3 regions of the Candidatus Villigracilis proximus genome follow, and region 2 is predicted to be linked to each of the others. Evidence: riboswitches for the same ligand, from Rfam matches in the RefSeq annotation. Region 2 holds a riboswitch; each other region holds the start of a gene.
The links. Region 2 has a riboswitch for S-adenosylmethionine ahead of IPL71_RS16455 (methionine adenosyltransferase). Riboswitches for the same ligand answer to the same signal wherever they lie in the genome.
Positions count from the first base shown of each region.

Region 1: it holds a riboswitch for S-adenosylmethionine, as region 2 does, so the genes downstream of both, IPL71_RS01795 (YdeI/OmpD-associated family protein) here and IPL71_RS16455 (methionine adenosyltransferase) in region 2, are expected to answer to the same signal.
Region 3: it holds a riboswitch for S-adenosylmethionine, as region 2 does, so the genes downstream of both, IPL71_RS02905 (O-acetylhomoserine aminocarboxypropyltransferase/cysteine synthase family protein) here and IPL71_RS16455 (methionine adenosyltransferase) in region 2, are expected to answer to the same signal.

Region 1 is NZ_JADJUO010000001.1:333,512-344,540, forward strand. It holds gene IPL71_RS01760 (substrate-binding domain-containing protein) at 1-391, opposite strand, end outside; gene IPL71_RS01765 (NADH-quinone oxidoreductase subunit NuoE family protein) at 585-1,319, shown strand; gene IPL71_RS01770 (NADH-ubiquinone oxidoreductase-F iron-sulfur binding region domain-containing protein) at 1,231-2,274, shown strand; gene IPL71_RS01775 (2Fe-2S iron-sulfur cluster-binding protein) at 2,278-3,135, shown strand; partial or broken gene IPL71_RS01780 (hypothetical protein) at 3,149-3,340, shown strand; gene IPL71_RS01785 (molybdopterin oxidoreductase family protein) at 3,362-5,218, shown strand; gene fdhD (formate dehydrogenase accessory sulfurtransferase FdhD) at 5,316-6,164, shown strand; SAM riboswitch class I at 6,210-6,306, shown strand; gene IPL71_RS01795 (YdeI/OmpD-associated family protein) at 6,407-6,859, shown strand; gene IPL71_RS01800 (beta-propeller domain-containing protein) at 7,320-8,297, shown strand; gene IPL71_RS01805 (homocysteine S-methyltransferase family protein) at 8,307-9,341, shown strand; gene IPL71_RS01810 (dihydropteroate synthase) at 9,353-11,029, shown strand, end outside.
Region 2 is NZ_JADJUO010000016.1:4,203-15,231, reverse strand. It holds gene IPL71_RS16465 (C39 family peptidase) at 1-332, shown strand, start outside; gene IPL71_RS16460 (formylglycine-generating enzyme family protein) at 896-1,840, shown strand; SAM riboswitch class I at 1,943-2,050, shown strand; partial or broken gene IPL71_RS16455 (methionine adenosyltransferase) at 2,123-3,203, shown strand; gene IPL71_RS16450 (S-layer homology domain-containing protein) at 4,761-5,279, shown strand; partial or broken gene IPL71_RS26095 (SBBP repeat-containing protein) at 5,591-5,647, shown strand; gene IPL71_RS16445 (S-layer homology domain-containing protein) at 5,774-7,525, shown strand; gene IPL71_RS16440 (trypsin-like serine protease) at 7,633-9,078, opposite strand; gene IPL71_RS16435 (S-layer homology domain-containing protein) at 9,186-10,625, opposite strand; gene IPL71_RS16430 (S-layer homology domain-containing protein) at 10,711-11,029, opposite strand, start outside.
Region 3 is NZ_JADJUO010000001.1:539,537-550,565, forward strand. It holds partial or broken gene carB (carbamoyl-phosphate synthase large subunit) at 1-1,176, shown strand, start outside; gene IPL71_RS02880 (aspartate aminotransferase family protein) at 1,250-2,356, shown strand; gene IPL71_RS02885 (M20/M25/M40 family metallo-hydrolase) at 2,472-3,284, shown strand; gene IPL71_RS02890 (M20/M25/M40 family metallo-hydrolase) at 3,281-3,511, shown strand; partial or broken gene IPL71_RS02895 (O-acetylhomoserine aminocarboxypropyltransferase/cysteine synthase family protein) at 3,651-4,746, opposite strand; gene metA (homoserine O-acetyltransferase MetA) at 4,800-5,735, opposite strand; gene IPL71_RS02905 (O-acetylhomoserine aminocarboxypropyltransferase/cysteine synthase family protein) at 5,989-7,281, opposite strand; SAM riboswitch class I at 7,410-7,532, opposite strand; gene asd (aspartate-semialdehyde dehydrogenase) at 7,716-8,777, opposite strand; gene IPL71_RS02915 (aspartate kinase) at 8,870-10,300, opposite strand; gene IPL71_RS02920 (DUF1801 domain-containing protein) at 10,703-11,029, shown strand, end outside.

The DNA of each region.
Region 1 (11,029 bases), on a different contig from region 2:
GTGAGCCAACGGGCAGGCTTAACATGGTGACGTGTTTGCTGAGATGTTCGGCGATCTCTTCGAGCGCGAGATCATGGCTGCCGGAAAAGATGACTGCAGGTTTTTTGCTTTTTGGCAGAATGATCTCCTGTAAAAGGAAAGCACCGCCTTTTGCACGATAGAATTTTTCCATTACTTTGCCGGTCTTGCGGATCTCACTGACTTCGATCAGGTTGGCAGATTCAAGCGTCAGAATATGATGCCGTATCCACGCGGGTGACTGTTTCAAGGTCCGGGCGAGATGCGTGAGTGTGGCGGGGGTATCCATCAGCAGGCGCAAAATCTCCATGCGGCGGGAGTCTGCCAGGAGTTTGATCTTGTCAAAGGATTGAATAGGTTGAACTGTTTTCATGGGTTCTTTTTCAAAAAAGGAAATACTTAATTGAGTCTAAGAGCAAACCGATTACAAGTCAAGCGGGAATTTTTTATGGTTTGTAAAGCTTGTTTTTAAAATTTTTATTAAAGATTTTCAGGCCTTGAGAACACCGGATGTTGTCTATAACCCTTTCCTTGTAAAACATTTGAAACTACTGTAAAATCCTTTCATGGTACAGATCATTGACCAACAATTGATAGACCAATTGCTCGTTGAGCAACTGCAAGACAGCCCCGCCCCCCTACTAGCCCTATTACATGCCTTTCATGACCGCGACGGATTCGTCTCGAAGAGTGCCATGCGTGCCATCTCCATTGGGCATGGGATTCCGCTCGCCGACCTGTTCGGCACGGTGACGTTCTATCATCACTTCAGCCAGGAAGCAGGCGGATTAAACAAGCCGCGTGTGTGTACCGGCCCGGTTTGCCGTTTGAATGGCGGAGCGGAGTGTCTTTCTGCACTGGCAGACAAAGGTGCAACCGCCATGCCGTGTGCCGGGCGTTGTGATGAACCAGTGTCGGTCTTGATCGGCCATGAGCAATGGGTTGGTGATGCCAAGGGGAATTTGACTCGCAAGCCCTCACCTGTGCCACCCCCAAACCCCGGAAAAATAGAAGAGTGTATCTTCTCTGAGATTCGAATGCCTGAGCGTAACACCCTGCCCGGGTACCGCGGATCAGGCGGTTATGAAGGTTTGATGCGTGCCCTTAAGGAGAATACTCCCGAAGGTGTGATCGAACATATTAAGAACAGCAAATTGGCGGGACGCGGCGGCGCAGCCTTCCCAACCGGTGTGAAGTGGCAGGCGGTTGCAAATGCTTCGGGTGATCCGAAGACCGTTGTCTGCAATGCGGATGAAGGCGAGCCGGGTTGTTTTCAAAGACCGCGCCATTTTGGATTATGACCCGTTTGCCGTGATCGAAGGCATGACCATTGCCGCATACGCAACTGGCGCGGCGCGCGGCATTATCTATTTGCGTTATGAATATCCCGAAACAAATTTGCGGCTCGAAAAAGCGGTCGCCGATGCGTATCAGGCAAACCTGCTTGGCAAAAACATAGCAGGCACAAATTTTAGTTTTGAACTTTATGTGCGGCGCGGCGGCGGCGCATACATTTGCGGTGAGGAAGGTTCGTTGTTGAACAGCCTTGAAGGTAAGCACCCCTTCCCGCGTAATCGTCCGCCTTTCCCTGTGACAAATGGATTTGAGAATTTACCTACAGTTGTAAATAATGTGGAAACACTGGCCGCCGCTGCGCAGATCATGCGCCGCGCTGTCGAGTGGTATCCCAGTTTGGGATTGAACGGTCAAGCGGGGACTAAAGTTGTGTCCCTTTCGGGAGATGTACAACGCCCGGGCAATTACGAGGTGCCATTTGGACTTCCGCTTCGCACCTTAATTTATGACTGGGCTGGTGGCCCTGTGGCAGGCCGCCACATCCAGGCAGTGACGATGGCCGGGCTTTCCGGCGGATTCCTTTCCGGCGAAGCACTCGAAACCGCCACGATCGATGAACCGAGCATTCGCAGCAAAGGATCCATGCTGGGTGCAGCGGGGATGATCGTCCTCGATGACAGCCGTGACATGATCGAAGCTGCTCACAATGCCATTGAATTTTTCGCGCACGAATCATGCGGAAAGTGCTTCCCCTGCCGGCTTGGAACTCAAAGATTGACAGAGAGATTATCCGGCGAAGGTCCCGTTGAATTACAAGTCTGGCTGGATGAAGTGAATGATTTGAACGCCGCGATGAAAGCGGTTAGCGCCTGCGGATTGGGCATGGCGGCTCCGTTGGTGATTGAAAGCCTGATCAATCAATTCCCTGCGCGAGTGCAGGAATTTGTGGAGAAGAGGTAAACCATGACTGACAATACATCTTCTCCAACCATGATATTGGATGGCAAAGAAGTTTCTTTTGAGCCCGGTGAAACCATTTTGGAAATTGCCCAGCGGAATGATGTGTTCATCCCCACTCTGTGTTTTGACCCGCGACTCAAACCATTTGGCTCCTGCCGCATGTGTGTGGTGGATGTGAAAGGCATTAAGAATCCGGTTGCTTCCTGCACCATGGCAGCCGCAGCCGGAATGGAAGTACAAACCAGCACCGAACCAATTGAGAAATTCCGCAAGACCCTGCTTGAGATGGTGGTCTCCGAGAATCGCGAGATCGAAGTGTCTCCGCTGCGCGGGATCGCCTCGCAGGAATTGTCCCTGCTTGTGGAGCGCTACGACGCCAATCATGGCCGCTTTCAGGGGAAGAAATCTGGCCATAGCAATTTCGATGATAAAAATCCGTTCATCCTGCGGGATTATGACTTGTGCATTTCCTGCTATCGCTGCGTGCGTGTGTGTGCCGAGCAGGAAGGTGATTACGCCATCAGCGTGATGAACCGCGGCTTCCAGACTCAGATCACCACTGAATTCAATGGTGATTTGCGTAATTCACAATGCACCTTCTGCGGCCAATGTGTGCAGACTTGTCCCACCGGCGCGCTGGCGGATAAGAAAGCCCTGCGAAATAGTTTCCTTTCCACCTTACGCCCCGACCTTGAGCGGAAAAAAAAAAAACCCCGCTCTCGCGCACCGCGCGCCCTGTGTGGGGGGGGGGGGGAAAGGGGGGGGGAAAAAAAAAAAGAAAAAAAAAAAAAAAAAAAAAAAATATTTTGCGTAAGGCGAGTTAATTTTTTATTGTTGATCGTATCAAAGATAGGAGTATAAAGTTATGGCGACAATGCAAGATTTACGCGAACTTCCACTTATCAATCTCGGGGTGCAGAAGACCCGTTCTGTGTGCGGATACTGCGGTGTGGGCTGTGCTGTGGATATTCTCACTAAGAATGAACGTATCCTTGCCATTCAACCCGCCATGGACGGCCCTGCCAATTTAGGCGCGTTATGCGTCAAAGGCCAGTTTGCCTATGACTATGTTCATCATCCCGACCGGTTGACCAAACCACTCGTCCGCCGTGAAGATGGCAAATTGCATGAAACCACCTGGGAAGACGCGATCCAGGTCGCGGCTGATGGGTTCAGAAAAGTTACACAAAAGTATGGCCGTGAGGCAACCTACGGTGTCGCCAGCGGACGTACGCCCACTGAAGCCGATTACCTCATGCAAAAATTTATCCGCGCTGGGTTTGGCACGCACAATATAGACAATTGCAGCCGTGCTTGACACGCACCCACTGTCGCCGGTCTGGCGGCAACCATGGGACGCGGCGCAATGTCCAATCCCCTTTCTGATCTTGAGAAAGCTGATGTCTATTTTTGTATCGGCACCAATATGACCGAGTGTCACCCGGTGGCAGCCACGCGTATGAAGAAAGCGCTCGCGCGCGGCGCAAAGTTGATCGTAGCCGACCCGCGCTATATCAGGCTGGCTGAGATGGCTGACCTGTATCTGCCGCTGCGCGTGGGTACAGATGTTGCCCTGTTGCTTGGCATGGCACATGTTATCGTGCGTGAAAATCTGATCGATCAAAATTTGTTTCCGAGCGCACCGCTGGCGTGGAAGATTATATTGAGCACGTTAAAGAACTTCACGCCTGAATGGGCTTCCGAGATCACAGGCGTCCCTGCCGAAGATATTGAAAAGGCTGCGATCCTGTATGCAGCCGCAGACAAAGCCTCCATCTATTACACACTTGGAATCACCGAGCACATCTGCGGTGTGGACAATGTCCAAAGCTTGAGCAATCTCGCTTTGATCACCGGCCACCTCGGGCGCGAAGGATGCGGAATCAATCCACTTCGCGGACAGAACAACATTCAGGGCGCGGGTGACGCGGGCGCAGCGCCCAGCGAATATCCCGGCTATCAAGTCGTCACCAAATCAGAGAACAAGGAAAAGTTTGAAAAATTGTACGGGCGCGAAATGGATTCTGAGCGCGGCATTACCAAAGTGACCGCCCTCGAAATGTGCGGCAATGGAATCCACGCCATGTTGATCGACGGCGAAAATACCGTGGTTTCAGACCCCGATCGCAAACACAGTGAACACGCCTTGCAAGCCCTTGACCATCTCGTTGTGATCGACATCTTCCTCACCGAAACTGCAGCAATGGCAGACGTGGTTTTCCCCGCAACCTCATGGGGCGAAACAGACGGAACCATCACCAACACAGAGCGCCGCATTCAACGTTTACGCGCCGCAGTACCTCCACCCGGAGAAGCAAAGCCCGATTGGTGGATATTAAGTTCCCTCGCCAACGCCATGAGCATTCCCGGCTTTGAATATGATTCGCCGAAGGAGATCTTCAACGAATTGTGCAGTATCTCTCCGGTATACGCCGGTGTTGATTGGGACATCATCGACGGCGGCCAATATCAATGGCCCGTGCCATATAAGGGACATCCAGGCACACCCCGCCTGCATGAAGATGGATTCACCAACGGCAAGGCGATCTTCAAAGTCATCGGCTTCCGCGCCCCCGCTGAAGTCATTGACGATGAATATCCCGTCTGGCTCACCACGGGCCGCCGTCTGCAGAGTTACCACACCCGCACCCAAACCGGACGTTCCTCCGGCATTGAATATCTCGCGCCGGAAGAATACCTCGAAGTTCACCCGGACAATGTAAAGAAATGGGGTCTTACTGATGGCGGCTGGGCAAAAATGACAAGCCGTCGCGGCGAAGTCAAGATCAAGATCAAAGCCACACCGCGCTCTCCCAAAGGCACGGTCTTCGCCAGTTTCAGCTTCGCCGAAACCCCGATCAACATTTTGACGGGCTCCGGCTATGACCCCACCACCCATACCGCCGAGCTAAAAGTCTGCACGGTACACATCGAACCGCTGTAAGAAACACCGAAGTCAAAAAGTCAAAACCGGAGACTGGCGAATCAAAAAATTCCCAGTCTCCGGTTGCTTAATGGTACAAATCAGATCGAAGGTGAACATGACCCGCTTTAATAAGAAAAAACAATCCATACTGACAATCGAAAATGGGCAGCCGCAACGCAAAAAAGATGTGCTCGCCGCCGAAGAACCCCTGGAAATTTTACTGCGCGCCGGGCATGAACAACGCACCATCGCCATCACCATGCGCACCCCCGGCAATGATTACGAACTCGCAGCGGGATTTCTCTACAATGAAGGAATCATCCACACCAAAACGGAAGTTGCAAATATGACTTATTGTGTGGACGGGAATCAGCAGGAATACAACTCGCTTCGGATTCAACTGGAAGCTGATACTCTCCCCGTACTGAATCAGCTCGAGCGGCATTTTTTCACCAACAGCGCCTGCGGCGTATGCGGCAGCACCATGCTGGATGACATCAGCCAGCGCAACCTGCCGCCCATCCCCGCTGGTTCAGGCGCAACCCCCGCGCTCATCACCTCATTGCCAGATAAACTTCGCCAGTCTCAGGACATCTTTGAAACCACAGGCGGACTTCACGCCGCCGCCCTCTTCGACCTAAACGGAAATTTACTCGCTGTCCGTGAAGATGTGGGACGTCACAATGCATTGGATAAATTGATCGGCTGGGGATTGCTCAACGACCAACTGCCATTTCACGACAAAATTGTATTGGTCAGCGGACGCGCCAGTTATGAATTATTGCAAAAAAGTTTTGTAGCCGGTGTGCCGATCTTCTGTGCCGTATCCGCACCCAGCACCTTGGCTGTTGAAGTCGCCGAACGATTTGGGATCACTCTCATCGGTTTTCTCAGAGGGGAACGCTTCAACATTTATACCGGCACTGAACGGATCAAGATCATGGAGCCTTCTTTAGTAAATTGACAAATCCAACACGCTTTGATATAAACTTAAAACAATTTAGTACTGTACTCATCCAGAGAGGCGGAGGGACCCGACCCTTTGAAACCTCGGCAACCGTTTAAGCGGTGCCAACTTCGGCAGACAAATGTCTGATAGATGAGAGATGACTTTTTATTCATGTCGCCTCTCAAAATGAGAGGCGTTTTTTATGTAAGAGACCTCCGAGGTCTTAAAGACCTCGGAGGTCTGGAGAGATAAACAAAATGGAAATCGGCGAAACAATTTACGTCACCACCCGCGAAGAATTCCGCGAATGGCTGGAAAAGAATCACAAGACCTGCAAAGAGATCTGGTTGATCCAATATAAAAAAGTCACAGGCAAACCATCCATCCCCTATGCGGATGCGGTGGAGGAAGCCATTTGCTTTGGCTGGATCGACGGCTTTGAAAAAGGCATGGACGATCAACGCTATGCCAAACGTTTCACACCCCGTAGACAAAAATCCCTGTGGACGGAAACGAACATTGAGCGGGCGCGTAAAATGATCGAAGAAGGAAAGATGACCGAGGCGGGGCGGGCGACTTTGCCGAAGGGTGTAGAGTGGCGGATTACGATAGGATTTTTCGACGCCTCGAAACCGCACGGACGTGAACGTCCGTGCTACGCCTACAAAGTCCGCTCGTGCGGACTAGCGCGTAGCGCTTCGTACGCATAGCACGGGGATTAATCCCCGTGTGGACACAATCCTACGTAACCACAGCGCTGGATGATGCGTAAAGATTGGAAGTGTAAACTTGAGAACAAGAAATAATGACTAAACACTTTACACAAAGCATCTTGAGATTTCTCTTGTTGATTGTTATCACCTTTTCTTCGGGCTGTGGACAATCAACTACAACAGATTCTCCAACCTTGACTCCCGCTCCATCCCAAACACCAATCGCAACGACGACACCAAGTCCAACCAATACACCTGGCCAATTCACCCAGAAGGCACTATCTTTTACTCGGACGTCAATACACTTTATTCGGTTGACCTAAAAAGCCAGAAGACGAATATTGTTTTATCTTCTGATGATTTATCTACATATTATTTAATCACAAAGAGGTTTATCTATATAAGACTGAATGCCAATAAAAATACTCAAGAGAATGCTGGCTGGGAAATCTTCAAAATGAAATTTGACGGATCTCAGCCCAAACAATTAACAACTGGTGGTGCTACAGGGTTTAATACAGACCCTAATGAACAATACCTGACATATAACACTTATGATCGAGCTTTGAAGATTCTTGATATTGTCAAAAAAACATCAGAATTAATCGCAAAGCCAAGCAATTACTCGGAGTGGGTTTGGGCTCACTCATGGTCACCCGATGGAAAGAAACTAATTTACACGAGAGTTATTAATCCCGCAAACGATAATATTTGCTCACTTTTTATTTACGACGTTGTTACAAAAAAATCTACAGAACTAATGGGTGTTGGATGTGATGCAAATTGGTCTCCAGACGGCAAGAGCATTTTATTTACTACCAAAGAAGAAGGCCAAATATTTAATACTCATAAAGACCAACAACTGCAAATAGGTATCTTGAATTTGGAAAAGGGAGATATAAGTTATGTGCCAGTAGGTGCATACTCCTATTATAGTGGCTCTTGGTCACGGAATGGCAAACAACTCCTCATGGCAGTAATCGACGAACAGAAACAGACCTATTTATATGTCTTTAATTGGAAAGATAGTAGTGTCAACCTGATTTCAAAAATTGGTTACCTTCAGTGGCCCATTTATTATTCTTGGTCACCAGATGGAAATATGGTTCTATATGAGCTAATAGAGTCATCTTTATCTTATAAACATTACCTTTACTTGCTAGATATAAAGAACAAGGAAATCACAAATTTGCATACACTGCTGGGATTAGATACACGTTTTGATTATTGGTGGAAATATTCTCCAATATGGTCACCTGATGGCAAATACTATGCGTATTTTACAATGTCATCGATGGAAACTAATTATGAGCAAAACTTCGTTCTAAATATCAAAAGTATTGAGAGCGAAGGAAATATCCAATTTCAAGTACCCAGAAAAGGTTTTTCCATTCGGATGTTATGGATAAATAACGAAACAGAGTTTGAAAATTAGGAGAACTTAATGAATCGCAAATACACCAACCGCCGTTACCTCGACGCACTCGAAAAGAAAGTCCTTGTTTTCGACGGTGCGATGGGAACGAGCCTGCAAAACCAAAACCTGACCGCTGAAGATTTCGGCGGCGAGCAATACAACGGATGCAATGACTATCTCGTCATCTCGCGTCCTGAGGCCGTGGAAAAAGTCCACCGTTCGTTTCTTGAAGTGGGCGTGGATGTGCTCGAAACAGACACCTTCCGCTCGAATCGTTTGACAATGCAGGAATACAAATTGCAAGACCGCATTGCCGAGATCAATATTGCGGCGGCAACTCTTGCGCGCAAACTCACAGATGAATATGCCGCCAAGACAGGTCAGCCGCGATTTGTTGCTGGTTCAATGGGGCCCACAGGCAAACTTCCCTCCACCACCGATCCCGAATTATCGAATATCGCCTATGACGAATTAATAGATATTTTCCGCGAACAGGCCGTTGGATTAATTCAAGGCGGCGTGGATCTTCTGCTCATCGAAACTTCGCAGGACATTCTCGAAGTCAAAGCCGCCATCACGGGCATTCATAAAGCTTTCAGCGAAACGAATGTTTATTTGCCGATTCAGGCTCAGGTCACGTTGGATACGACCGGCCGCATGTTGCTCGGCACCGACATCAACGCGTCGCTCACCATCCTCGAAGGCATGGGCATCGATGTCATCGGTCTCAATTGTTCCACCGGCCCCGAACACATGCGCGAGCCGATCCGCTTCCTCGGAGAAAATTCCACGCTGCCGGTTTCGTGCATTCCAAATGCAGGGCTTCCATTGAATGTGGATGGGCAGGCTGTGTATCCGCTTGAACCTGAACCGTTTGCGAATGACATGTATGAGTTTGTGACGAAGCACAACATCTCGGTCGTGGGCGGATGCTGCGGCACGACTCCGACTCACCTCAAGCTGCTCGTTGAAAAGCTGAATCAGTATCCCGGCCCGAGCAGACCATCTTCCACTGTCGGGCGTCTATCGTCCGCAATGTCAGCGATTACCATGCGACAGTAACCCGCCCGACCTTGCTTGGCGAAAGATGCAACGCGCAAGGCTCACGCAAATTTAAGAGACTGCTGCTCGAAGAAGATTACGATGGCATTTTGCAGATCGCACGTGATCAGGTTGCTGGCGGCGCACATGCTCTGGATATTTCCGTGGCCGTCACCGAGCGCGGTGATGAAGGCGAGCAAATGCGCAAGGTCATCAAAAAATTAGCCATGGGCGTGGACGTGCCTTTGGTGATCGACACCACCGAAGTGGACGTAATGGAAATTGCATTGCAAACCGCACCGGGACGTTGTCTCATCAACTCGACCCATCTTGAATCTGGCCGCGAAAAAGCTGACAAGATTTTTGCTCTCGCCAAAAAATATAATGCTGCTGTCATAACCTTGACCATCGACGAAGACGGCATGGCGAAGACCGCGCAGCGCAAACTCGAAGTGGCACAGCGTATTTATGACATCGCCGTCAACGACCACGGACTCAAACCCGAAGATCTGGTTTTCGATGATCTCACCTTCACACTTGCCACAGGTGACGTTGAGTTTGTTGACTCGGCCAAAGAGACCATTGAAGGCATTCGTCTTATTAAACAAAATTTACCGGGTGTGATGACATCGCTTGGCGTGAGCAATCTTTCGTTTGGATTTGCTCCGCAAGCCCGCCCGCCGTTGAACTCTGTCATGTTGTATTACTGTGTGCAGGCTGGCCTGGACATGGCAATCGTCAACGCCGCGCATGTCATGCCATATGCCGAGATCGGCAGCGAAGAACGTAATCTTTGCGAAGATCTAATTTTTAATCGCCGTGAAGATGCTTTGCAGCTCTTCATTCAACATTTTGAGTCGGTCACCGTCTCAACTGAATCCACTGTTGCTGATCCCACCGCAGGCATGACTCCTGAACAAAGATTACACTGGTGCATTCTTCATCGTCACAAAGAAGGCGTCGAAGCGGACATCGATACCATTATCAATCGCGGTTACATTTGGAATGAGGCTTTACCTGAAAATGGGGCAGGGACAACCCCAGCCCCTACAAAACATGAAATTGCGGTTTATACATTAAACAATGTCTTGCTGCCTGCCATGAAAGAAGTGGGGGACAAATTCGGCGCGGGTGAATTGATCCTGCCCTTCGTTTTGCAATCCGCTGAAACGATGAAAAAGACCGTTTCCCATCTTGAGAATTATCTCGAAAAAGTGGAAGGTGTCACCAAAGGGACTGTTGTGATCGCCACTGTTTACGGTGATGTGCATGACATCGGCAAGAATCTGGTCAAAACCATTCTCGCCAACAACGGATACACTGTGATCGACCTCGGCAAGCAGGTCCCAGCGGAAACGATCATCACTAAAGCCGTCGAAGCAAACGCCACCGCGATTGGCTTGTCAGCTTTGCTGGTTTCCACCTCGAAGCAGATGCCGCTCATCGTCAACGAAATGCACCGTCGTGGACATAAGATCCCGATCCTGATCGGCGGCGCGGCCATTAATCGTCGCTTCGGCCGCCGTATCCTTTTTGCGGAAGATGGCAACGCCTACGAGCCGGGAGTCTTCTATTGTAAGGATGCCTTCGAAGGCCTAGATACCATGGATGCGCTGATCGACTCCAACCGCAAGCCTGCCATGCTTGAACAACTCCGCAAAGATGCAGATATGGAAATGAACCGCGCTTCGCAAGTCAAGCAGTCAGCG
Region 2 (11,029 bases):
GCAGTAACCTTGTCTACTTTGACCGCTATGAAGAAGCAGCACTGGCTTATGACAAAGCGCGCGAGCTTGGTCTGCCTTTGCGTATGTTCCGCTATCAATTCGGGCCGTTCCTGGCATACTTCCACTCAAACAGAAATGAAGACCTGCTTGTCTTAACCGATTACGCCAGAGGCATAACAGATATGTCTGAAGAAGCATGGCTATGGTATGGCTTTGGTTTATATCGTAACGGCGATTACAGCGGCGCACTCAAAGCATGGGAAAAAGCGGATAAAATTAATCCTAACTTTTTTGAAGATCAGGCACAAAAGGCAATTGATCTGGTTCAATGATCTGTTTATGTGACGTAACATTATGTCACCCCTTCGGGGTTGATATTTCTACCACGCGTTATATCTACAATCATTTCATCTCTTCGAGATTGGTGTTGGGATCATCAGACCTCTTGCAAAAGTCTATTTTTTTCACAACCTGCAGGGTAATAAGACACAAAGCCTCGACACTTACACCGCGTTACAGTTCAGTGCAGTGAAACTCAAGGGCAAAAAACTTAGTGATTTTGTAGTTTACAGCGCTTTACTTATGCAAGAGGTCAAATCTACTAATTCAAGTTGCCGTCATGTAAAAAGTCCGGGACCATTGCCATAGATTTTGTATTGACCGGAAAAACCCCGAACATGTTTACTGCGGAGCGCATACAGAATAAATTTATAAAATCCTCGAAGATCTGTGGGTTTCGAGGCAAAAGCGGGTCTCCTAAAACGTCCCAACTTTAAGCCAGCAACTTGTAATACGCAATTCATTTCGATCAAAAAAAAAATTATCCGGGTCTTAAAATCAAACTATCAGGTCGCTACCATTCAATAAAAATATTTTATATCCTTACAAGGTATCCATGAAAAAAACGTTTCTCCCGCTTATTATCTTGTTCCTCGCAGCTTGTCAAAGTACGAATACGCCTTTCGCGCCAACGGCTACGGCAGAGGCGATCATGACATCCACGGCCACAGTGGTTCCATTGACGGCGACACCTGTCGCCACATCCACCCCCATCCCTACCGCTACCCCTGAGACGGTGAAAATTTCACCGATCGACGGTATGACTCAACTCTTTGTTCCGGCTGGGACAGTCAAGATGGGCGGGTTGGATGTGCTGCTTGAAAACGATGAATTGCCCGCGCATTCGGTTCAGATCAACGCATTCTGGGTCGATCAAGTGGAAGTGGTCAATGGCATGTATGCATTATGTGTTGAAGCCGGAGTGTGCAGACCGCCGGCCAACGTTACCTCAGATAATCGGCTGGATTATTATGGTAATCCTGAATTTCAAGATTACCCCGTGATCCAGGTCACATGGTATGACGCGAACGCATATTGCCAATGGGCAGGCCGCCGCCTCCCCACCGAAGCGGAATGGGAACGTGCTGCGCGCGGTGACAGTGTAAACACCTACCCTTGGGGCGGGGAATTGCCGAATGCGAATAATTCCAACTCGTTAAATATTGTCGGGGATACCACGCGTGTTGGCACGTATGCGACAGGGATCAGCCCATTTGGCGCGTTGGATATGGCGGGCAATGTTTGGGAATGGGTGGCTGATTTTTATAAAGGGAACTATTACGCAGAGTCTCCGGCGGATAATCCCACGGGCCCGGAGAATGGAGGGTTGAACTCCATGCGCGTAATCCGCGGTGGGTCGTTTCAAGACGATGCTTCGATGTTAAGAATTTCAAACCGTGGATATGAAGCAGGGCCGGACCCTTCCGCTTTGCAAAATGATGCCGCATACTATGGACGCAGTTCTGCAAAGATCGGATTCAGATGCGTGAGTGATCATTAAAACAGAATCAACCAACAGTTAAGTAAGATGCGGTGCTTTATCTTTACTCATCCACCTGCTTATGGTATTATCCCGACACAATTCAATAGCCCCAATACGGCGCTCTTATCCAGAGAGACGGAGGGAACGGCCCTGCGATGTCTCGACAACCAGTCAGCGAAAGTTGAATATGGTGCCAAATCCGACAGATACATTTCTGGGAGATGAGAGGGTAGATAGCATTATGCATAATTGCCCTTTCGCACGCTGAAAGGGCAATTATATTTTCTTAAGGAGAAACAAATGAGTAACACTTTTATGTCTTCACCGAGTTTGATGTTCACATCAGAATCGGTCACCGAAGGACACCCTGATAAGATCTGCGATCAGATCTCGGACGCAGTTTTGGATGCCTGTCTTGAGCAGGATCCGATGTCGCGTGTGGCTTGTGAAACCGCAGTGAAAACCGGTTTCGTGGCATTGTTGGGCGAAATCACAACCAATGCGTATGTAAATTTTGATGAGCTCGTGCGCAAAGTGGTGAATGAGATCGGCTACGATAGCAGCGACAAAGGCTTTGACGGCAATACTTGTGCCGTGCTTTCAGCCGTTGCCAGCCAGAGCGCAGATATCGCTTTGGGCGTTGACCATGCGATGGAAGATAAAAGCGGTGAAATGAAAGACGCCGGCATTGAACATGTGGGTGCGGGCGATCAGGGTATGATGTTTGGCTTTGCCTGTAATGAAACCCCGACCTTAATGCCGATGCCAATTTACATGGCTCATAAATTATCACGCCGCTTAAGCGAACTTCGCAAAGACGGCACACTCCCCTGGCTGCGCCCCGATGGCAAGAGTCAGGTCACTGTTGAATATTCACAGGGCAAGCCCAAGCGCATTGATACCGTGTTGATCTTTTGTTATCGGCGGTCCAATGGGCGATGCGGGTGTGACCGGCCGTAAGATCATCGTGGATACCTACGGCGGCATGGGTCGTCATGGCGGCGGTGCGTTCTCAGGGAAAGACCCCACAAAGGTCGATCGCTCTGCTGCGTATGCCGCGCGCTATGTAGCCAAGAACATTGTGGCCGCTGGTTTGGCTGACCGCGTGGAAGTGCAGGTGGCGTACGCCATCGGCGTGGCTCACCCACTCTCTGTCAATGTTGAGACTTTTGGCACCGCTAAAATTGCGGATGAGAAAATCTCTGCACTCGTCAGCGAATTCTTTGACCTGCGCCCCGGCGCGATCATCCATGACCTTGACCTGCGCCGCCCGATCTATCGCAAGACCGCCGCGTACGGTCACTTTGGCCGCGACGATATCGAGTTCCCATGGGAAAAGACTGATAAGGCCGCTGCTTTGAAGAAGGCTGCGGGGTTGTAAGGTAGTAATTAGGTAATTGGTAATTAGAAGAGGCCACGAGACCATGGTCTCGCGGCTCTTTTTACGATCATCTATCAAGATGTAGCTGTCTCATTTTTCTTAAAATCAATAATTTAATACCCCATTATAATTTTACTATTCTTCAAAAATCAAATACATAAAATCATCCAAACCAGGGAGACTAAAGTAAATTTATTCGTAAGTTTTCAGCCACGGTAATAACGTTTCTCTTCGCATTCATCCTAGTTACTTCTGTCTTGGTACTGCTGGCAACACAACAATGATATCTTAAGCACAAATGGCACCCAAAAAAATAGCGGACTCTGTTCTCCCTGCCATTTCTCTAGATGGACGCGCTATGTAACATTTTACTCTTATGCTTGGAGTTTAATAAGTAACGATCAAAAGTTGGCTTCAGATGTTTTCGTACATGACCTTGCCACAGGAATACCTCCTTGTTTCAGTCCAGTTCAAGTGGCGTTCAAGGAAGGGAATTCCTCATCCATCTATTTCAATAGATGGACGCTACATAGCATTCCAATCAGATACAACAATCTCGTAATCGGCGACACAAACAACAGAAGCGATATTTTCGTACACGATCTTGTGGCCAAAACTACTGTTCGTGTATCAGTCAACTCAAAAAGAGAACAAACACTTATTGCTGGCCTGCATCCTTGTGGATTTCTTTAATGGGCGGTATGTTTCATTTATCAGATCAATCGCTAACAACCTTGTGGATGGAGACCAAAAGGATGGGAAGATATTTTGTACGAGATTTACAACTGGAAGCACCACACGGGTTCAGTTAACTCAGGGCGTAGAAGGAAACAGCGACTCTTCTATTTCCTTCTATTTCATCCGACGGACGTTATATAGCATTTCTCTCAAAAGCTAGTAATTTGGTAAATGGTGACACAAATTTGTAGATGACATCTTTGTTTACGATAATTTAACCGGAACCACGACTCGAGTTTCAATTAGTTCAAGTGGAACACAAGGTAATGACGACGCAGGAGAATATGATCTTGCTATCTCCGCTAATGGCCGCTATGTTGCTTTACTCTTATGCGAGCAACGGTTGACATGAAGACACCAACGATGTAAGAGATGGCTTTGTACATGATCTCTTGCGGGGTATAACCTACTACGTTCATTAGAGATTCAACTGGAAATCAGGGAAATAACATTTCCTATTACCCAATCCATTTCAGCAGATGGACGCTACGTGGCATTCAACCTCTACGCTAACAACCTCGGTAAGCAACGATACTAATCTAACGGAAAATGGCCTCTCGGATGTCTTTGTACATGATCTTGTACACGATTCAGGCTTCTACACGGGCTTCAGTTGCGCAACAAATGGCACTAATCAAATGGTGGCTCTGGTGTAGGGCATAGTTCCCTTTCAGCGGACGGTCGATTCGTTGTATTTCAATCATCAGCCACAAATCTGGTAATGCAGATTAAACAACATAGCTTTTGGACATATTTATTCATGAAACTGGCGCTCCGTCTTGGCAAACATTTACAGATGTGTCACTTAGCTTATTGGGCGTGAAATTACATCGAGCGTCTTGCCACGCCGGCATCACCGGTGGATGTAGCACAGGTATTTACTGCCCTGATAACACCGTCACACGCGCACAGATGGCAGTCTTCTTATTGAAAGGGATTCATGGCTCAGGCTATACCCCACCCGCCGTGGGAGGCAATACCGGCTTCGGCGATGTAGCAACCGATTACTGGGCTGCCGCGTGGATCAAATTAGCTGCCGAAGGCATCACCGGCGGCTGTGGCGGCGGGAATTACTGTCCTGATAACACCGTCACCCGTGCGCAAATGGCAGTCTTCTTAATGAAAGCGAAGAACGGCTCCAACTATAGTCCGCCCGGCGTGGGAGGCAGCACTGGCTTTGGTGATGTCGCAACCAATTACTGGGCCGCGGCTTTCATCAAGCAACTCGTGGCAGACGGCATTACCGCTGGCTGCGGCAATGGGAATTACTGTCCTGAAGACTCGGTCACACGGGCACAGATGGCGGTGTTTTTAGTGAAGGCGTTTAATTTGCCGTAGAGACAAGTAGTTCATGAATCAAAAGAGCCGCGAGACCTTGGTCTTACGGCTCTTTTGATTCCCCATCCCGATAATAAACATCTTATTTGTCATAGTACAATGGTTGCTTATGTTTGGAAAACTTCATCCAAATCATTACAGCCAAAAAAGGAGAGGGTATGTTTACAAAAAATAAGATTTCCAAAATGTTCTCAGCATTATTCATCGTGATGTTTTTATTGGCAGGTGTATTCCCCGCCTAAGCGGGATCGCTTGCAAAACCATTATCCTCCAGCGGAGATTTCCTCTGGGCTAAGGGTTTTGGCGGAACGGACCTTGATTACGGCAGATCCATCGCTGTAGACTTAAACGGTAATGTTTACACAACCGGGCATTTTCAAGATACTGTCGACTTTGACCCCGGCGCTGCCACATTTAACCTGACCAGCATCGGTGGAACTGATATTTTTATCTCCAAACTTGATAGCAGCGGAAACTTTGTCTGGGCTAAAAGAATGGGGAGTACAAACTCAGACAGTGGCAGTCAATATGATGATTCCAATGACATCGCCCTAGACTCAAACGGCAATGTCTATGTCACCGGGCAATTTCAAGGGACTGCCGACTTTAACCCTGGCGCAGCTACATTTAACCTGACCAGCGCTGGTATAGTGGATATATTCATCGCCAAACTCGATACCGACGGAAACTTCGTCTGGGCCAAAGGCATCGGTGGATCAAGCTGGGATTACGCATCATCCATCGCCATAGACTCAAACGGAAACGTCCTCACAACGGGGCGCATAGAAAGTGCGTCTGCCGACTTTGACCCCGGCGTAGGTATTGCCACCGTGAATACCATTGGCGATGGTGATGTCTTCATTTCCAAGCTCGATACCAACGGAAACTTCGTCTGGGCAAAAGTCATGGGCAGCGTTTCTTCTGAGGGCGGACTCGGCATCGCCGTAGACTCAAGCGGTAACGTTCACACGACGGGCTACTTTAACCAAACTGTGGACTTTGACCCCGGCGCAGGCACATTCAATATAACCACTGTTGATCAAGCCTCCTTCACTTCCAAGCTTGACAGCGCCGGTAATTTTCTTTGGGCTAAGAGCAACGGCGGCGACGTATCCGTGGATATTGCCTTAGACTCAAATGGCAATGTTTACACAACAGGATATTTCTACGGCCTCACTGATTTCGATCCCGACGCAGTGGCCGTATTCAATCTGAACAACATAGGAGACCTGGGCATCTACATCTCCAAGCTGAACAGTAACGGCGGCTTCGTTTGGGCCAAAGCATTGGATGGAAACGGAACAATCCCTCCCACTGGTGATAGCTTTAAATATAGCTACGGCATCGCCGTAGACTCAATCGGTAATGTTTACACAACAGGTGAGTTTGACGGCATTGCAGATTTTGACCCCGGTGCAGCTACCTTCAACCTAACCAACCCAAGCATCTATACGGATGCCTACCTCTCCAAGCTGGATACCGACGGCAACTTCGTCTGGGCCAAGAGCTTAAGCGGTATGGACTATACATCGGGGCGAGCCATCACATTAGATTCGCAAGGCAACGTCTACACAACCGGAGCCTTTGACGGCACCGGAGATTTTGACCCTGGCACAGGCACAGCCAACTTAACCAGCCTTGGTGATGTTGATGTTTTTATCTCCAAACTTGAAAACAAACTATCTACATTTGCAGATGTGCCAACATCCTATTGGGCAAATAGCTACATCGAACGCCTATACGGCGCTGGCATAACTGGTGGCTGCTCAAACATCCCGTTAAATTACTGCCCCGATAGTACTGTCACTCGCGCGCAAATGGCGATCTTCCTATTGAAAGGGATTCACGGTTCAAGTTATGCGCCACCCGCAGTGAATGGCAATACCAACTTTGGTGATGTCACCACCGATTACTGGGCAGCCGCATGGATCAAGCAACTCGCTGCCGAAGGCATCACTGGCGGATGCGGCGGCGGAAACTACTGCCCCGATAGCACCGTCACCCGGGCACAGATGGCTGTCTTCTTAATGAAAGCCAAGAACGGCTCTAGTTACAGTCCGCCCGCTGTGGGAGGCAGCACTGGCTTTAGTGATGTAGCAACCGATTATTGGGCTGCGGCTTTTATCAAGCAATTGGTTGCCGATAGCATCACCGCTGGTTGCGGCAATGGGAATTACTGTCCCGAAGACTCGGTCACAAGAGCACAGATGGCGGTCTTCCTCGTCAAGGCTTTCAACCTGCCATAGAAGTTATTCGTTCATGAATCAAAGAGCCGCGAGACCATGGTCTCGCATCCCTTTTTGATTCATAATTATTTCAGAAATTTCTTAACTACAAGACAGCGGTCAATTCTTTATGGCAGATTAAACGTCTTCACCAGGAATACAGCCATTTGAGCACGCGTAACAGAACTATCCGGGCAATAGATACCCGTGCCGCATCCGCCGGTGATGCCTTCAACAGCAAGCTGTTCGATCCATTTATCAGCCCAATACCCTACGGGCACATCTGTGAAAACTCCTGAAGCATTGGAGGGAGAATAAGAGGAAGTGTACTTGGCTTTCAAAAGGAAGATCGCCATTTGCGCCCGGGTAACCGTTGCATCGGGGCAATAGACACCCGTGCCGCATCCACCAGTGATGCCTTCAGCGGCAAGCTGTTTGATCCATGCTGCTGCCCAGTAATCAGTGGCAACATCTGTAAATCCAGTGCCGGCGTTCACAGCAGGCGGGACATAGCTTGAGCCATGAATCCCCTTCAATAAGAAGACTGCCATTTGCGCGCGAGTGACTGTATTATCAGGGCAATAAATACCTGTACCGCATCCGCCGGTGATGCCGGCATTGGCAAGGCGTTCGATGTAATTATTCGCCCAATAATCCATGGGGACATCAGAAAAAACGGATATATAACTACTTATCCAATTTACATATTCAGATACACGAGTGTAAACGCCCGGCAGGAATGGCTCAGCGCAGCCAATACCAAATGAAACAACTCCGGCAAGTTTCCACTGGCTGCCATCAAATATAACCAGAGGACCGCCAGAATCACCCTGACAGGAGTCTTTTCCGCCTGCATCAAAGCCAGCACACAACATATTGCCTGTTATTCCGCCGCCATAGTGATTGGAATCAGCGCATACTGAATTTGTAATAATGGGAACCTGCACTTCATATAGCTCTTTAGGATAGCCAGCTATTTCAGTATTTCCCCATCCCGTAACCGTTGAGTTAACACCTGCCAGGCTCCCAACTGAGGAGGAGACCAGAGGAATTAAAGCGGTTTTGGTTGCACCGCTGCCACCGATCGTTACTGGAGATTCCAGTCTCAGCAAGGCAATATCATTGTCTTTTGTAGAAGGATTATAGGACGGATGTTTAATGATCTCAATGACATTCCGTTGTTGATACCCAGCGGTAGGAGTGAACAAATTATATATACCAGCGACGATATCAACACTGGATGGGCTCACCACTGTACCGAAATCATCTGCTATACAATGGGCTGCGGTGAGAACCCATTCCGGGTCAATCAATGAACCACCGCAGAATTGCCAGGTGGCGGAATTGCTATAAAAATCATTTACAGCGTTTCCGCCTACTAATGCAACCTGCCACGGATATTCACCCTCACTCGCAAGTACACCACCTACGATCTGCCCGCCAACTTCGGGTGTAGGGGGCGTATTATCCTGAGCCAGAGCGCCTGATACAGGGCTAAAGATAACCATGAGCATGGCAAAGATCAACACGATTGAAAAAACGAAAAAAGGTGTTCTTTGTTTATGTGAATGCATTTTTATCTCCTATTGAACAAATATTGAATAGATTAACGGACTACGTCATTTTCAATTGGAAGCCCAATTGAAAATATTCAAAACATTATACGCCACATATTTATTTACTACGGTAAATTAAAAGCCCTGACAATAAAGACTGCCATCTCTGCGCGAGTAACAGAGTTATCGGGGCAATAATTCCCATTACCACAGCCAGAGGTGACTCCTTCAGCAGAAAGTTGTTCGATCCATTTATCGGCCCAATACCCCACGGGAACGTCGGTGAATATTCCGCCAGCATTGACAGGTACATAGGCTGCCCCGTGTTTGGCCTTCAAGAGGAAGATTGCCATTTGGGCGCGGGTAACCGTTGAATCTGGACAATAGATACTCGGACCGCATCCGCTGGTGATGCCTTCAGCGGCAAGTTGTTTGATCCATGCGGCTGCCCAATAATCGGCAGAGACATCCGTGAAGCCTGTGCTGCCATTGACTGCGGGCGGCACATAATTGGAACCGTGCATACTTTTTAAAAGAAAGACGGCCATTTGTGCGCGAGTAACTGTGCTGTCAGGGCAGTAATTCAATGGGACGGTCGAACAGCCGCCTGTGACCCCGGCGCTATATAAACGTTCAATATAATTATTTGCCCAATACAAGGTGGGAACATCATCAAACACCCAGACCTTTGTAACACAGGTGTTTCCAACTGACAGGGTTGGGTTGGTGTATCCGGTAAATACAGGAACACCGTGGGTAACATGCAGCATTGTTTTTATGGCTGAAATCACCCAGGCATTCCAATCGACATAACCACGCGTCCCATGTTCACCGCCTGATGGACAAACGCTAAAGACATTGTCATCGCCGCGCGCCAGATGAGCATTGCTTAATTCCCGCGCACCACAATTTCCCCAGGTACACTCATCCACAGGGAATGTTGTGTCGCCCAAATTCTCGATCATGGCAATGCTATAGGAAGCCGTATCAGCCAGCCCCGTACGGGTAAACGCGCCGGTATTATTGTCGGTGATATAGCCGGGAGCTGCATATCCGGCATCCTCCGAAAGAAATCCCAATGCTCTGCCTTGATAGCCATTACTGTGCAAATATTCCATCACCCAATAATTTTGCGCCCCGCCATAGGAACTTCCCACTAAAATAATTGCGTTGCAATTCGCAGGGATCGAAGAATCGCCGCACAATGCATCAAGCCCTTGCAAGGTTCTTGCGCTAATATCACTGACCCATGGGCTGATCTCGTCAAACCCAATCGATAAAGTGACATATCCTTCATTTATAAAACTTGAATTCTGACCAGATACTCCGGCATTCACGAAACCCGACCCGCCCCAGCCGGGTAAAAACACTACTACAGGACGTTTTTCTCCGTTTGGAATTTCCGACGACCAGCCGGCGATCGCTTTATTGGCAATCAATGTTTTATTGTTGATTGCCGTACCGGGTCTGGCTGCAACCATGAATGATGTCTGGCCGATCAGTGTTAACGTCAGAAGAATGATGAACAAGATGGATGAAGTTTTATAAAGCCGGTAATTTTTCATTTTTTTGCCTCAAAGATTCAATGCTACTCATTAATCCGGGAGCATCTCAATTTTTCGAGACACTCCCGGATTGAAAAATTTTTATTTACGGCAAATTAAATGTCTTTACTAAAAAGATCGCCATCTGTGCGCGGGTGACATCTGATTCAGGACAGTAATTGCCATTGCCGCATCCGCTGGTAATGCCGTCTGCCACGAGCTGCTTGATGAAAGCCGCGGCCCAGTAATCGGTTGCGACATCACTAAAGCCGGTATTCCCTCCCACGGCCGGCGGACTATAACTGGAGCCGTTCTTGGCTTTCATTAAGAAGACTGCCATTTGCGCCCGGGTGACGGTGTTATCGGGACAGTAATTTCCGCCGCCACAGCCGCCGGTGATGCCTTCGGCGGCTAATTGCTTAATC
Region 3 (11,029 bases), on a different contig from region 2:
CTCAAAGAGTTGGATGTGCCCCAGCCCGAAAATGGAATCGCACGCTCCATTGAAGAAGCGCGTGTTATTGCTGAAAGAATCGGATATCCTGTTTTAGTGCGTCCGTCTTTTGTGTTGGGTGGGCGGGCAATGGCTTTAGTGGAGTTCGAACCCCATTTGGCAGGATTCATTCAAAAGGCGATTGAGGCGGCTCCTGGTCAACCGATCTTGATCGATAAATTTATGGAAGACGCTTTCGAGATCGATGTGGATGCACTCGCAGACGGCGAGCGAGTCGTTATCGGGGCGATCATGCAACATATCGAAGAAGCAGGCGTCCATTCGGGTGATGCGGCTTGTGTTCTGCCGCCGTATAAAGTCAGTGAATATCATCTTGGTATCATGCGCGAATACACTGAACAACTTGGTCTCGCGCTCGGTGTGCGCGGATTAATGAACGTGCAGTTCGCGTTGAAAGATGAAGTGGTCTGCGTGCTGGAGGTTAATCCGCGTGCTTCACGCACTGTGCCATATGCCAGCAAGGCCACGGGATTAAATCTTGCATACGCCGCCGCGCAAGTGATGGCGGGCAGTAGTTTGGAGAGTCTTGGTATTTTGGAAGAACCGCGCGTAGACGGATTTTTTGTCAAAGAGGCTGTCCTGCCGTTCAAGAAATTATCCGGCTCAAGTTCATTGCTCGGTCCTGAAATGCATTCCACGGGTGAAGTGATGGGACATGCTTCTCACTTTGGACACGCTTTTGCAAAATCACAGATTGCGGCGGGTACAGGTTTGCCGCAAAGCGGCGCAGTGCTGATTACGGTCAATGATTATGACAAGAGTGCTGGTTTGAAATTTGCGCGTGATATGTATCGCATGGGCTTTCGCCTTTATGCCACACCGGGTACTGCGGACATGTGTCAGAAAGCAAACATGGCTGTGGAAGTCGTTGAGAAAGCAATGGATGGTTCCACTCAAATTGTAGATTTGATCCGTTCCGGAAAGATCCAGCTGGTGCTAAACACGCCGTTGGGTCCGCATGCACACAGTGATGGCGCAGCGATTCGTTCTGCGGCCATCGCGATGAATGTTCCATTATTAACCACGCTCTCTGCAGGGACGGCGGCGGTCGCTGCCATTCAGGCGATCCGCAAAAAAGAATTGAGTTATCGAAGTTTACAGAGTCACTTTTCGTAATGGAGAAGTCAGAATGAAGAGTGCGGAATAAAAAAATCTGCATTCTTCATTCTAAATTTAATTTGGAGAAACTATGAATATTGTTGAAACAGAAAATAAATATACTTCTGGTGTATATGCCAAGCAAACATTAACCATCGTCCGCGGACAGGGTGCTTCGTTGTTTGACGAGAACGGCGTGGAATATTTGGATTGTTCATCTGGACATGGCGTCGCCAATCTCGGTCACGCTCACCCGAAAATTGCTGAGGCGATCTATAAGCAGGCATCCACGCTGATAACGCTTTTTGAAACCTTCCCCAACGATCAACGCGCCGCACTGATGGAAAAGATCACCGCGCTTGTTCCGGGTTTGGATCGAGTCTTTTTCTGCAACTCAGGGACAGAGTCTGTGGAAGCCGCTTTCAAATTTGCGCGTATTTCCACCGGGCGCAAAAACTTCATCGCAGCCATGCGTGCCTTTCACGGACGAACATATGGTTCACTCTCAGCGACATATAACAAAAAATATCGTGAAGGATTCGAGCCGCTTTTACCGGGCGTTTCGCATGTGGCATATAACAATATCGAAGCTTTGGAGAAAGCCGTAAATGAAGAGACCGCTGCGGTAATTCTCGAAGTGGTGCAAGGTGAGGGCGGAGTGTATCCCGCCACCGCGGAATATATTCAAGCTGCACGCAGAATCTGCGATGAGCGCGGCGCATTGTTGATCGTGGATGAAATCCAAACGGGCTTTGGCCGTACGGGTAAAATGTTTGCCATTCAACATTTTGGTGTGACACCTGATCTATTAACTTGTGCAAAATCAATAGCTGGCGGCGTACCGATGGGCGCGGTATTGATCGGACAGAATGTAAAGAATCTAACCCCAGGCGTACACGGCTCAACCTTTGGCGGGAATCCGCTTTCGTGTGCGGCAGCGAATGCGGCACTTGATGTCATGAAGGACGAAGACCTGGCTGGTCAAGCTGCGGCGAAGGGTGCTTATCTTGTTGAGAAATTGAGAAAAATAGAGTCACCAAATATCCGTGAAGTGCGTGGAATGGGACTGATGATTGGGATTGAAATGAAGCAGAAGGTCACAACTTATATTAAGACATTGCAGGAGAAAAAGATCATTGCCTTGAATGCTGGCATGACCGTGATCTTGCTTGTTGCCGCCGCTGGTGATTTCGTATGAACAGATCGATCATGTGGTTGAAGTTTTAACCGAAGTGTTAACTCAGACGGCGAACGATGAACAATAGACCACAGACAATTGTCCATCGTCTGTGGTTCGTGGTCGAGGACTTGCAATGAGTGATACTCTGGTCGGTTTAGTTTCGCAATATAGCCCATCGGGGGAGGAGCGTGGGGCGGTGGATTGGCTGGTGGCGCGGATGAAGTCACTTGGCTACGATGACGCTTTTGTTGACGAGGCTGGCAACGCTGTCGGTGTGATGGGGAAAGGGGCGAAGCAGGTTATGTTGCTGGGTCACATTGATACAGTGCCTGGTGAGATTCCTGTCCACGTGGAGGATGGCCTTTTATACGGGCGCGGCTCGGTTGATGCGAAAGGTCCGCTGGCGTGTTTTGTGGATGCGGTGGCTCAAGTGGGTGTGAAGGATGGCTGGCAGTTTGCGGTGATCGGTGCAGTAGAAGAAGAGCGCAATTCAGAAGGTGCGCGTTTTGTTGCAACGCAATATAAACCTGACTTTGCGATCATTGGCGAACCCAATCAATGGGACAGAATGGCGCTTGGCTATAAAGGAAGCGCGTGGGCCAATGTGACCATCAAGCGCGGACAAGCGCATACTGCAAGCGGTGAAGAGACAGCAGCAGAAGCGGCTGTGGAAGTTTGGTTGAAGATAAAAGCCTATGTCGATTCGTTCAATGCGGATAAACAAAAAGTATTTGATAAATTATTATTAACCCTGCGCGGCATGGATTCAGACTCTGATGATTTCGAGCAATGGGCACGCTTGAAAGTTGGAGTCCGCTTGCCGGTGGAAGTTTCGCCGGAAGATTGGTATATAAAGTTAAGTGAAATTGTAAAGGATGGAGCAGTTGTTGACCCAACCGGCTTTGCCATCCCTGCCTGGGGGTGTGAGAAAATACTCCGCTGGTGAGAGCTTTCTTAAGCGGAATCAGGTCACAGGGCGGGGAGCCGCGTTTCGTCTATAAAACAGGAACCGCTGATTTGAATATTGTCGCGCCGGTGTGGAAATGTCCAGCCGTTGTGTATGGGCCGGGAGATTCGGCGTTGGATCATACGCCGAATGAGCATATTAATTTGGAAGATTATGCAAAAGCGGTGACTGTGTTGAGTGAGGCTTTGAAGAAATTATCGGATTAGAGAGTGTTTTTTAATTCTTTTTAAACCACAGATGAACACGGATAAACACTGATTTTTGATAAAAACAGGATTGTGAGACTTTTCAATATCCCTTTCATCTGTGTTTATCTGTGGCTAATTGCACTTAAGAAATGTGCTCTTAAGTGTTGAGCGCTTGATCTAAATCCCACAGAATATCTTCGATATCTTCAAGGCCGATGCTCAAGCGGATAAAATCAGGGCTGACGCCTGCGGCGGTTTGTTCTTCATCTGAGAGTTGACTGTGTGTGGTGCTGGCGGGATGAATGGCGAGCGATTTTGTGTCGCCGAGATTGGCAACGTGGCTGAAGATTTGCAGGTTGTCGATAAATTTTGCACCCGCCTCTCTGCCGCCTTTGACGCCGAATCCCAACACGGCGCCGGTGCCTTTTGGTAAATATTTTTTTCCGCGCTCATGGTCGGGGTGACTGGCGAGACCGGCGTACGAAACCCATTTGACCTTTGGATGATTCTCCAGAAACGCAGCAACACGCTGCGCATTTTCCACGTGACGTTCCATGCGCAGGGATAATGTGCTGACTCCCTGTAAAAATTGCCATGAAGCAATGGGTTGTTGAGCCGATGAATTTTGTTGTGGAGTGAGTCACAATATCCGCGCCATACTCGAAGGGTCGACACAAATAAGGCGTGGCAAAAGTATTATCGATCATGAGCGGAATGCCGAATTCCTGCGCGATCTTTGAAACTTCGTCGAATGGGAAGATGTTGCCGAGCGGATTGCTGATGGTCTCGCCGTAAATAATTTTTGTGTTGGGCTGAATCGCGCGGCGGAAGTTTTCGGGGTCGGTGGGGTCGACGAGTGTGACGTTAATTCCCAATCTTGGAAATGTATATTTGAATTGAGTAACTGTCCCGCCATATAAAGTGGATGTGGATACGATGTGATCACCCGCATTGCAAATCGTGAGGATGGCTGTCGCCTGTGCTGCGTGACCTGAACCGACTTCCAGCGCGCCCACTCCGCCCTCTAAACTGGCCATGCGTTTCTCGAAGACATTTGTCGTCGGGTTGGAGATGCGCGTGTAGATGTTGCCTGCTTCCTGAAGCGCGAAGAGACGCGCGGCGCGTTCCGTGCTTTGCAGGTCGTAGGCGGATGTTTGATAAATGGGAACTGCCTGGCTTCCGGTGGCGGGGTCTGCGGTGTAGCCTTCGTGCAGTTGACGGGTGGTGAAGCCAAATTTATGAGGTGTGGGCATAATAAAGTTCCTTGTATAAAAACAGGAGACATATCCCTATGTCTCCTGTGCTTTTATCTCTTTGAAATGGGCCTGGGAATATCGTTCGGGTCAAAGGCTGTGGCTTGGTAAACGTAGTAGTTCAACCAGTTTGCGTATAAAAGATTTGCATGTCCACGCCAGCGGACGTTGGGCACTTTGCTTGGGTCGTTGTTGGGATAATAATTTTGCGGGACGTGGATCGGGAGTCCCTTGTTGATGTCGCGGTCGTATTCGGCTTTGAGAGTCAGCGGGTCATATTCGGAGTGGCCGGTGATGAAGAGGTGACGTCCATCTTTGGAGCCGACAATGTACACGCCGGCTTCATCTGATTCGGCGAGCATTTGAATCTCGTTGACCTTCTCCACATCTTCGCGGCGGATCTCGGTGTGGCGGGAGTGGGGGGCGAGGAAAATGTCATCGAATCCCCGAAGCAGGTTTTCGGTCGAGGAAAGGATGCGGTGCTCGTAGACGCCGAACATCTTGTGGGGCAGGTCATATTTCGGGATGCCGTATTTATGGTAAAGCGCGGCTTGCGCTCCCCAGCAAATATAGAAATTGGATTCAACATTCGTTTCAGACCAATCCAATATGTGCGTCAGTTCATCCCAATAATCCACTTCTTTAAATGGCAATTGCTCAACGGGTGCGCCGGTGATGATCAGGCCGTCAAATTTTTTATCTTTTATTTCATCAAAGGTAACGTAATGATTAAGTAAATGTTCGGCGTCGGTATTCTTTGATTCGTGTGTGGCGGTGTGCAGCAGGGTGATCTCCACTTGCAGCGCGGAGTTTGAAAGCAGGCGCAAAATTTGCGTTTCAGTTGCGATCTTGGTTGGCATAAGATTCAGGATCGCCACTTGCAATGGGCGGATATCCTGTTCTTGTGCGCGTTCTTCATCCATGATGAAAACATTTTCGTTTTCAAGAATGGCACGTGCGGGAAGGGTGGAGGGAACTTTTACGGGCATGGGGTTTTCAAATGATGAATGTTGAATGCGGAATGATGAATGTTAGGCGGAGCGGTTTTTCTTGGTGGTTTTTACAGGGGCCCCGAGGGCCCAAATTAATTCTTCATTCTCTTTTTTTGTTTTTTCCCGGCTCTTGCAGCCTTTTTGTGGGGCTGCTTTCCTGTCTTTTGAGGTTCTCTTGCATAAGCCTGCAAAACTAAGTACGAGGCCTATGCAAGAGATTTATTCATCATTCATCAATCTGCATTCATCATTACGCGTTGAGCGCTTGATCCAGATCCCACTTGATGTCTTCGAAGTCTTCGAGACCAATGCTCAAGCGGACGAAATCGGGGCTGACGCCGGCCGTGACCTGCTGTTCTTCGGTCAGTTGGCTGTGGGTGGTGGTGGCTGGGTGAATGGCGAGACTGCGCGCATCACCTACGTTGGCGAGGTGGCTAAAGAGCTGCAGGCTTTCAATGAACTTGCGGCCTGCTTCTGCGCCGCCTTTGATACCGAAACCAAGAATTGCACCTGCGCCCTTGGGTAAGTATTTCTTGGCGCGGGCATAATCGGGGTGACTCTTGAGGCCGGGATATTTGACCCAGCTGACTTTCGGGTGCTTCTCAAGATATTCGGCAACGGCTTGCGTGTTCTGCACGTGACGGTCAATGCGCAGGTTGAGGGTTTCAAGCCCAAGCAAAGTCTGCCATGCGTTGAAAGGTGACTGGCAGGCGCCGATGTCACGCAGAACTTGCACACGCGCCTTGATCGCAAACGGGGGAAGTCCGGCCGCGGCGATGGAGGAGTAGACCAGGCCGTGATATGAAGGATCGGGGGTATTGAAGTTTTCGAACTTGCCATTGCTCCAATCGTAATTGCCGCCGTCCACAATGATACCGCCGATGGAAGTTCCATTACCGGTGATGAATTTGGTGGTCGAGTGGGTGATAACATGCGCGCCCCATTCGAACGGGCGGAAGAGATACGGAGTGGCAAAGGTATTGTCAATGAACAGGATCAGTTTATGTTTGTTCGCGATCTCGGATACTTCTTCAAAAGGGAAGACTGAAATATCAGGGTTGCCGAGAGTCTCGCCATAAATGATCTTGGTGTTGGGTCTGATGGCCGCTTCAAAATTCTTCGGGTCACTCGGGTCAACGAATGTAACTTCGATTCCAAGTTTGGGAAGTGAATAAGCAAACTGATTATATGTGCCGCCATACAAGCGGGATGATGAAACGATATGGTCACCGGCGCTGCACAAAGTGAAAATTGCCTGTGCCTGCGCGGCATGACCCGAGCTTGCGGCCAATGCTGCAACGCCGCCTTCGAGTGCTGCGATGCGCTGTTCAAGCACATCGGTGGTCGGGTTCATCAAGCGGGTGTAAATATTTCCCAGCTCTTTGAGCGCGAACAAATTCGCAGCGTGTTCGGTGCTCTTGAATTGATAGCTCGTTGTCTGATACAACGGCACGGCGCGGCTGCCAGTGGTGGCATCTGGTGAGTAGCCCGCGTGTAACTGACGGGTGGCAAAACCTAATTTACGATCTTTGAGTGTGGTCATGTTAAGATATCTCCTCTTGAATAATGTTTACCCGCCCTTTCAGAAGAGATGTTTTTTGTGTCTACGTAAACACTTAAAAAAAATAACCTCTTCTGAAAGTACAAGAAGAGGTATACGTCTATACCGTCCTCTCATCTTCCAGATATGAATGACTTTTTTCCGTCATTCTTATTTGTCGGATTTGGCACCATAACGATTGTCTGGTTGCCGAGACTTCAAAGGGCCGATCCCTCAGTCTCTCTGGATAAGAGCGAATATTTAATTTCGCCGTTTATATCATGGCGCTTATAAATGTGTCAAGTAATTAGATCAATTTATCCATTACCCATTCGGGTACTCTTGAAAAGTCTGTTTTCTTTACCACAAAGACACCAAGAGAAAAAACTTTGTGACTTGGTGCCTTCGTGACTTTGTGGTTAATTTTAAACACTCTATTACAAAAGATTTTCATTGACCAATAATTCAGCATTATAGATCGATGCACCCGCCGCGCCGCGAATCGTGTTGTGGGAAAGAACAACAAATTTAAGATCAAGGATTGGATCCCGCCTCACGCGGCCGACCACTGTCGTCATGCCTTTTCCTGTTAATCGGTCGAGTCTTGGCTGGGGCCTGTCCGCTTCATCTCTGACGCTGATCACTGGTTGCGGAGTCGAAGGCAGATTCCTCGCTGAGAGGGGAGCGGCGTAATCGCGTAAGGCTTGAATCGCAACTTCCGGTTCAACGGGATTGTCCAATGCCACGCTGGCACATACGGTGTGACCATCGATCACCGCCACGCGATTGGTATGCGCGCTGAATTTAATATCCGCCAGATCAATTTTGTTTTCGTTAAATTTGCCGAGCATCTTGCGCGGTTCCCATTCCACTTTTTCCTCTTCGCCGCCGTTGCCAACATTGGGAATGATATTGTCAATAATATCGAGTGACGGCACGCCGGGATAGCCCGCACCAGAAAGCGCCTGCATCGAGACCATGAATACTTTCTTCACGCCAAAGGCATCATCCAAAACCTTGAGCGCAATCGTTAAGCCAGTGCTTGTGCAATTCGGATTTGTGACGATACATCCGCTCCAGCCTTTGTTAATGCGCTGCTGTTTGACCAGTTGAATATGGTCCGCGTTGATTTCGGGCAGCAGCAACGGCACATCCTCTCCGCGCCGATAGGATGACGCATTCGAGCAGACCGCCGCGCCGGCTTTTGCGAAGGCGGGTTCGAGTTCATTTGCAATTTCAGTGTGCAATGCCGAAAAGACGATCTTCGCCTGCACTGCATCCGTACTCGCAGGGACAACGATCATATCGCGTGCATATTCCGGCATGGGCGTATCCAGCACCCAGCGTGCGGCCTGTGCATACGTCTGCCCGACTGAACGATCAGACGCCGCCAAAGCAACGACCTTGAACCACGGATGATTTTCCAACAAAGAAATAAAGCGCTGGCCGACAGAACCTGTCGCGCCGAGAATTGCTACGGGAATTTGAGATTGAGACATGGGACTCCTTAATGGTTTTTGTTTGGTTGGTTGTAGACAGGTAAACAAGTAGACATGTGATGCGCTATTTACTTGTTTCCCTGTTTACTTATTTACTTTCCTGCTATCAAATCATGCAATGACCTTACCGCCAGTTCTGTATCTGCGGCGGCAACGACCATACTGATGGATACTTCTGATGAGCCTTGTGCGATGGCAAGGACGTTGGCTTTGTTGTTCCCAAGCTGCGTAAAGACCTGTCCTGCCACGCCGGGGGTGTGACGCATTCCCACGCCGACAACAGTGATGATCGAAACATCTTCGGTCATCCAGACGCGGTCAATATCTTCGTCTTCGATCTCGCTTGCAAATGTGACTTGTAATGCGTTGATGACCGAATCGGCTGATTCAGAGGGCACTGCAAAACAAATGGACTGTTCCGAGGAAGCCTGTGTAATTAATGGCACACTGGTTTTTGTGGATGCCACTGCGCCAAATGCGCGGGCTGCCACGCCGGGCACGCCCAGCATACCACGCCCTTCGATGGTTACTAATCTTTGATTGCGGATGGCTGTCACCGCTTTGACGATCTGTCCATCGCGAGGCTGCAGGTCGGATGGGATGTTTGCGATCAGGCGTGTGCCGGGATGTGACGGGTTGAAGGTATTGCAAATGCGAAGTCCGATGCCGGCATCCACCACCGGGCGGATCGTTTTGGGGTGCAGCACTTTTGCGCCGTAATAGGCCAGTTCTGCCACTTCGCTGTAAGTGATCTCAGATAATGTTTTGGCATCTTTCACAATGCGCGGATCGGTGGTCATGATGCCGTCTACATCTGTCCAGATCCAGACATCGTCAGCAGGCAGGACTGCGCCGATGATCGCCGCAGAGTAGTCACTGCCGCCGCGCCCGAGGGTGGTGATCGCGCCTGTAGGGGTTGCGCCGATGAAGCCTGTGGTGACAGGGACAATGCCCTGATCAAGCAGCGGATTTAATAACTGTCTTGTCTTTTCAGTTGTGGCTTTGAAATCAGGATGTGCATTTTGGAAGTGGGCATTCGTGACGACGAACTCTGTCGACTCGATGGCTTTTGCGCTGACGCCTGCGCTTTCAATCACTGCGCCCAGCAAGCGGACGCTCATCCGCTCGCCGATGGAGGCTGCTGCGTCCATGGCACGCGGACTGGCTTCGCCGAGAATGGCGATCGCTTTGCATAATTCCACAAAGGAGTGGATCAGACTGTCGATCTCGTGTTTGGTTTCTGCGCGCAGTGTTTCATCTTTGATGAGCGCATCTGCGGCGGCGAAGTGTTTTTCTCTCAGCGTGGATTCTGCACTCGGAAGCGAATCAGTTTTCCCTTGCGAAGCGGATGCGGCAGAGTCCAATAATAAGTTGGTGACACCAGACATCGCGGAAGTGATGACTACCACCCGTGCATAGTCTGCGCGGGCATCCTTTACGATCTGAGCCGCCTTCGTCAGCGCATCCGCCGACCCGACAGATGTCCCTCCGAATTTCATTACAAGTGTTTTATTTTCCGGCATGATGTTCTTCTCCTTTGTGATAACAAAAACGCCCCACGTTTCCGTGAGGCGTTGTGCGTTCTGAGTATCCGTTTTGTTCGGTTACTTTTGACCAAGCACAATTGCCTCACGGAATGTACCGGAGGTAGTGGTCATGGTCATCATAGTGCCGAAATAAAAGTTGTTCATTGGGCGGTATTCTATGCGAGGGCAGGGGATTGGTCAAGGGCTTTGATATGGGGGATTTACATGAGGGACAGTATAATGACGAAGAAAAAATATTTTATGATGGTGTATATAAAGTGTTATACAGAACGCCGCCGTGTAAAACATAGTTAGGCGCTTCGCAGGCTCAGAATCTTGTTTATTTCCTTCTTGACGATACAGAACATAAGTTCTACAATTTCATGAAGGAGAATACCCATGACAAAAACAATCATTTCATCTATAAGCAAGTCTACGCAAAACACCACTTCGGTTAAAGAGTTTATTGCTTCACTTGATAAGCAAACCTTAAAAGATAGCAAAGTGCTTGTTGAAATCATGCAGGGGATTAGTGGAAGTAAGCCTAAATTATGGAATGTAGGCACGATTGGATTTGACTCCTATCATTACAAATACGACAGTGGGCGTGAAGGCGACAGTTTTGTCATTGGCTTTTATCCAAGAAAAGGTAAGATAACCGTCTACCTGATGGACGGCACGGTACGCTACTCTGAATTGCTGGCTAAGTTAGGTAGACATACTACT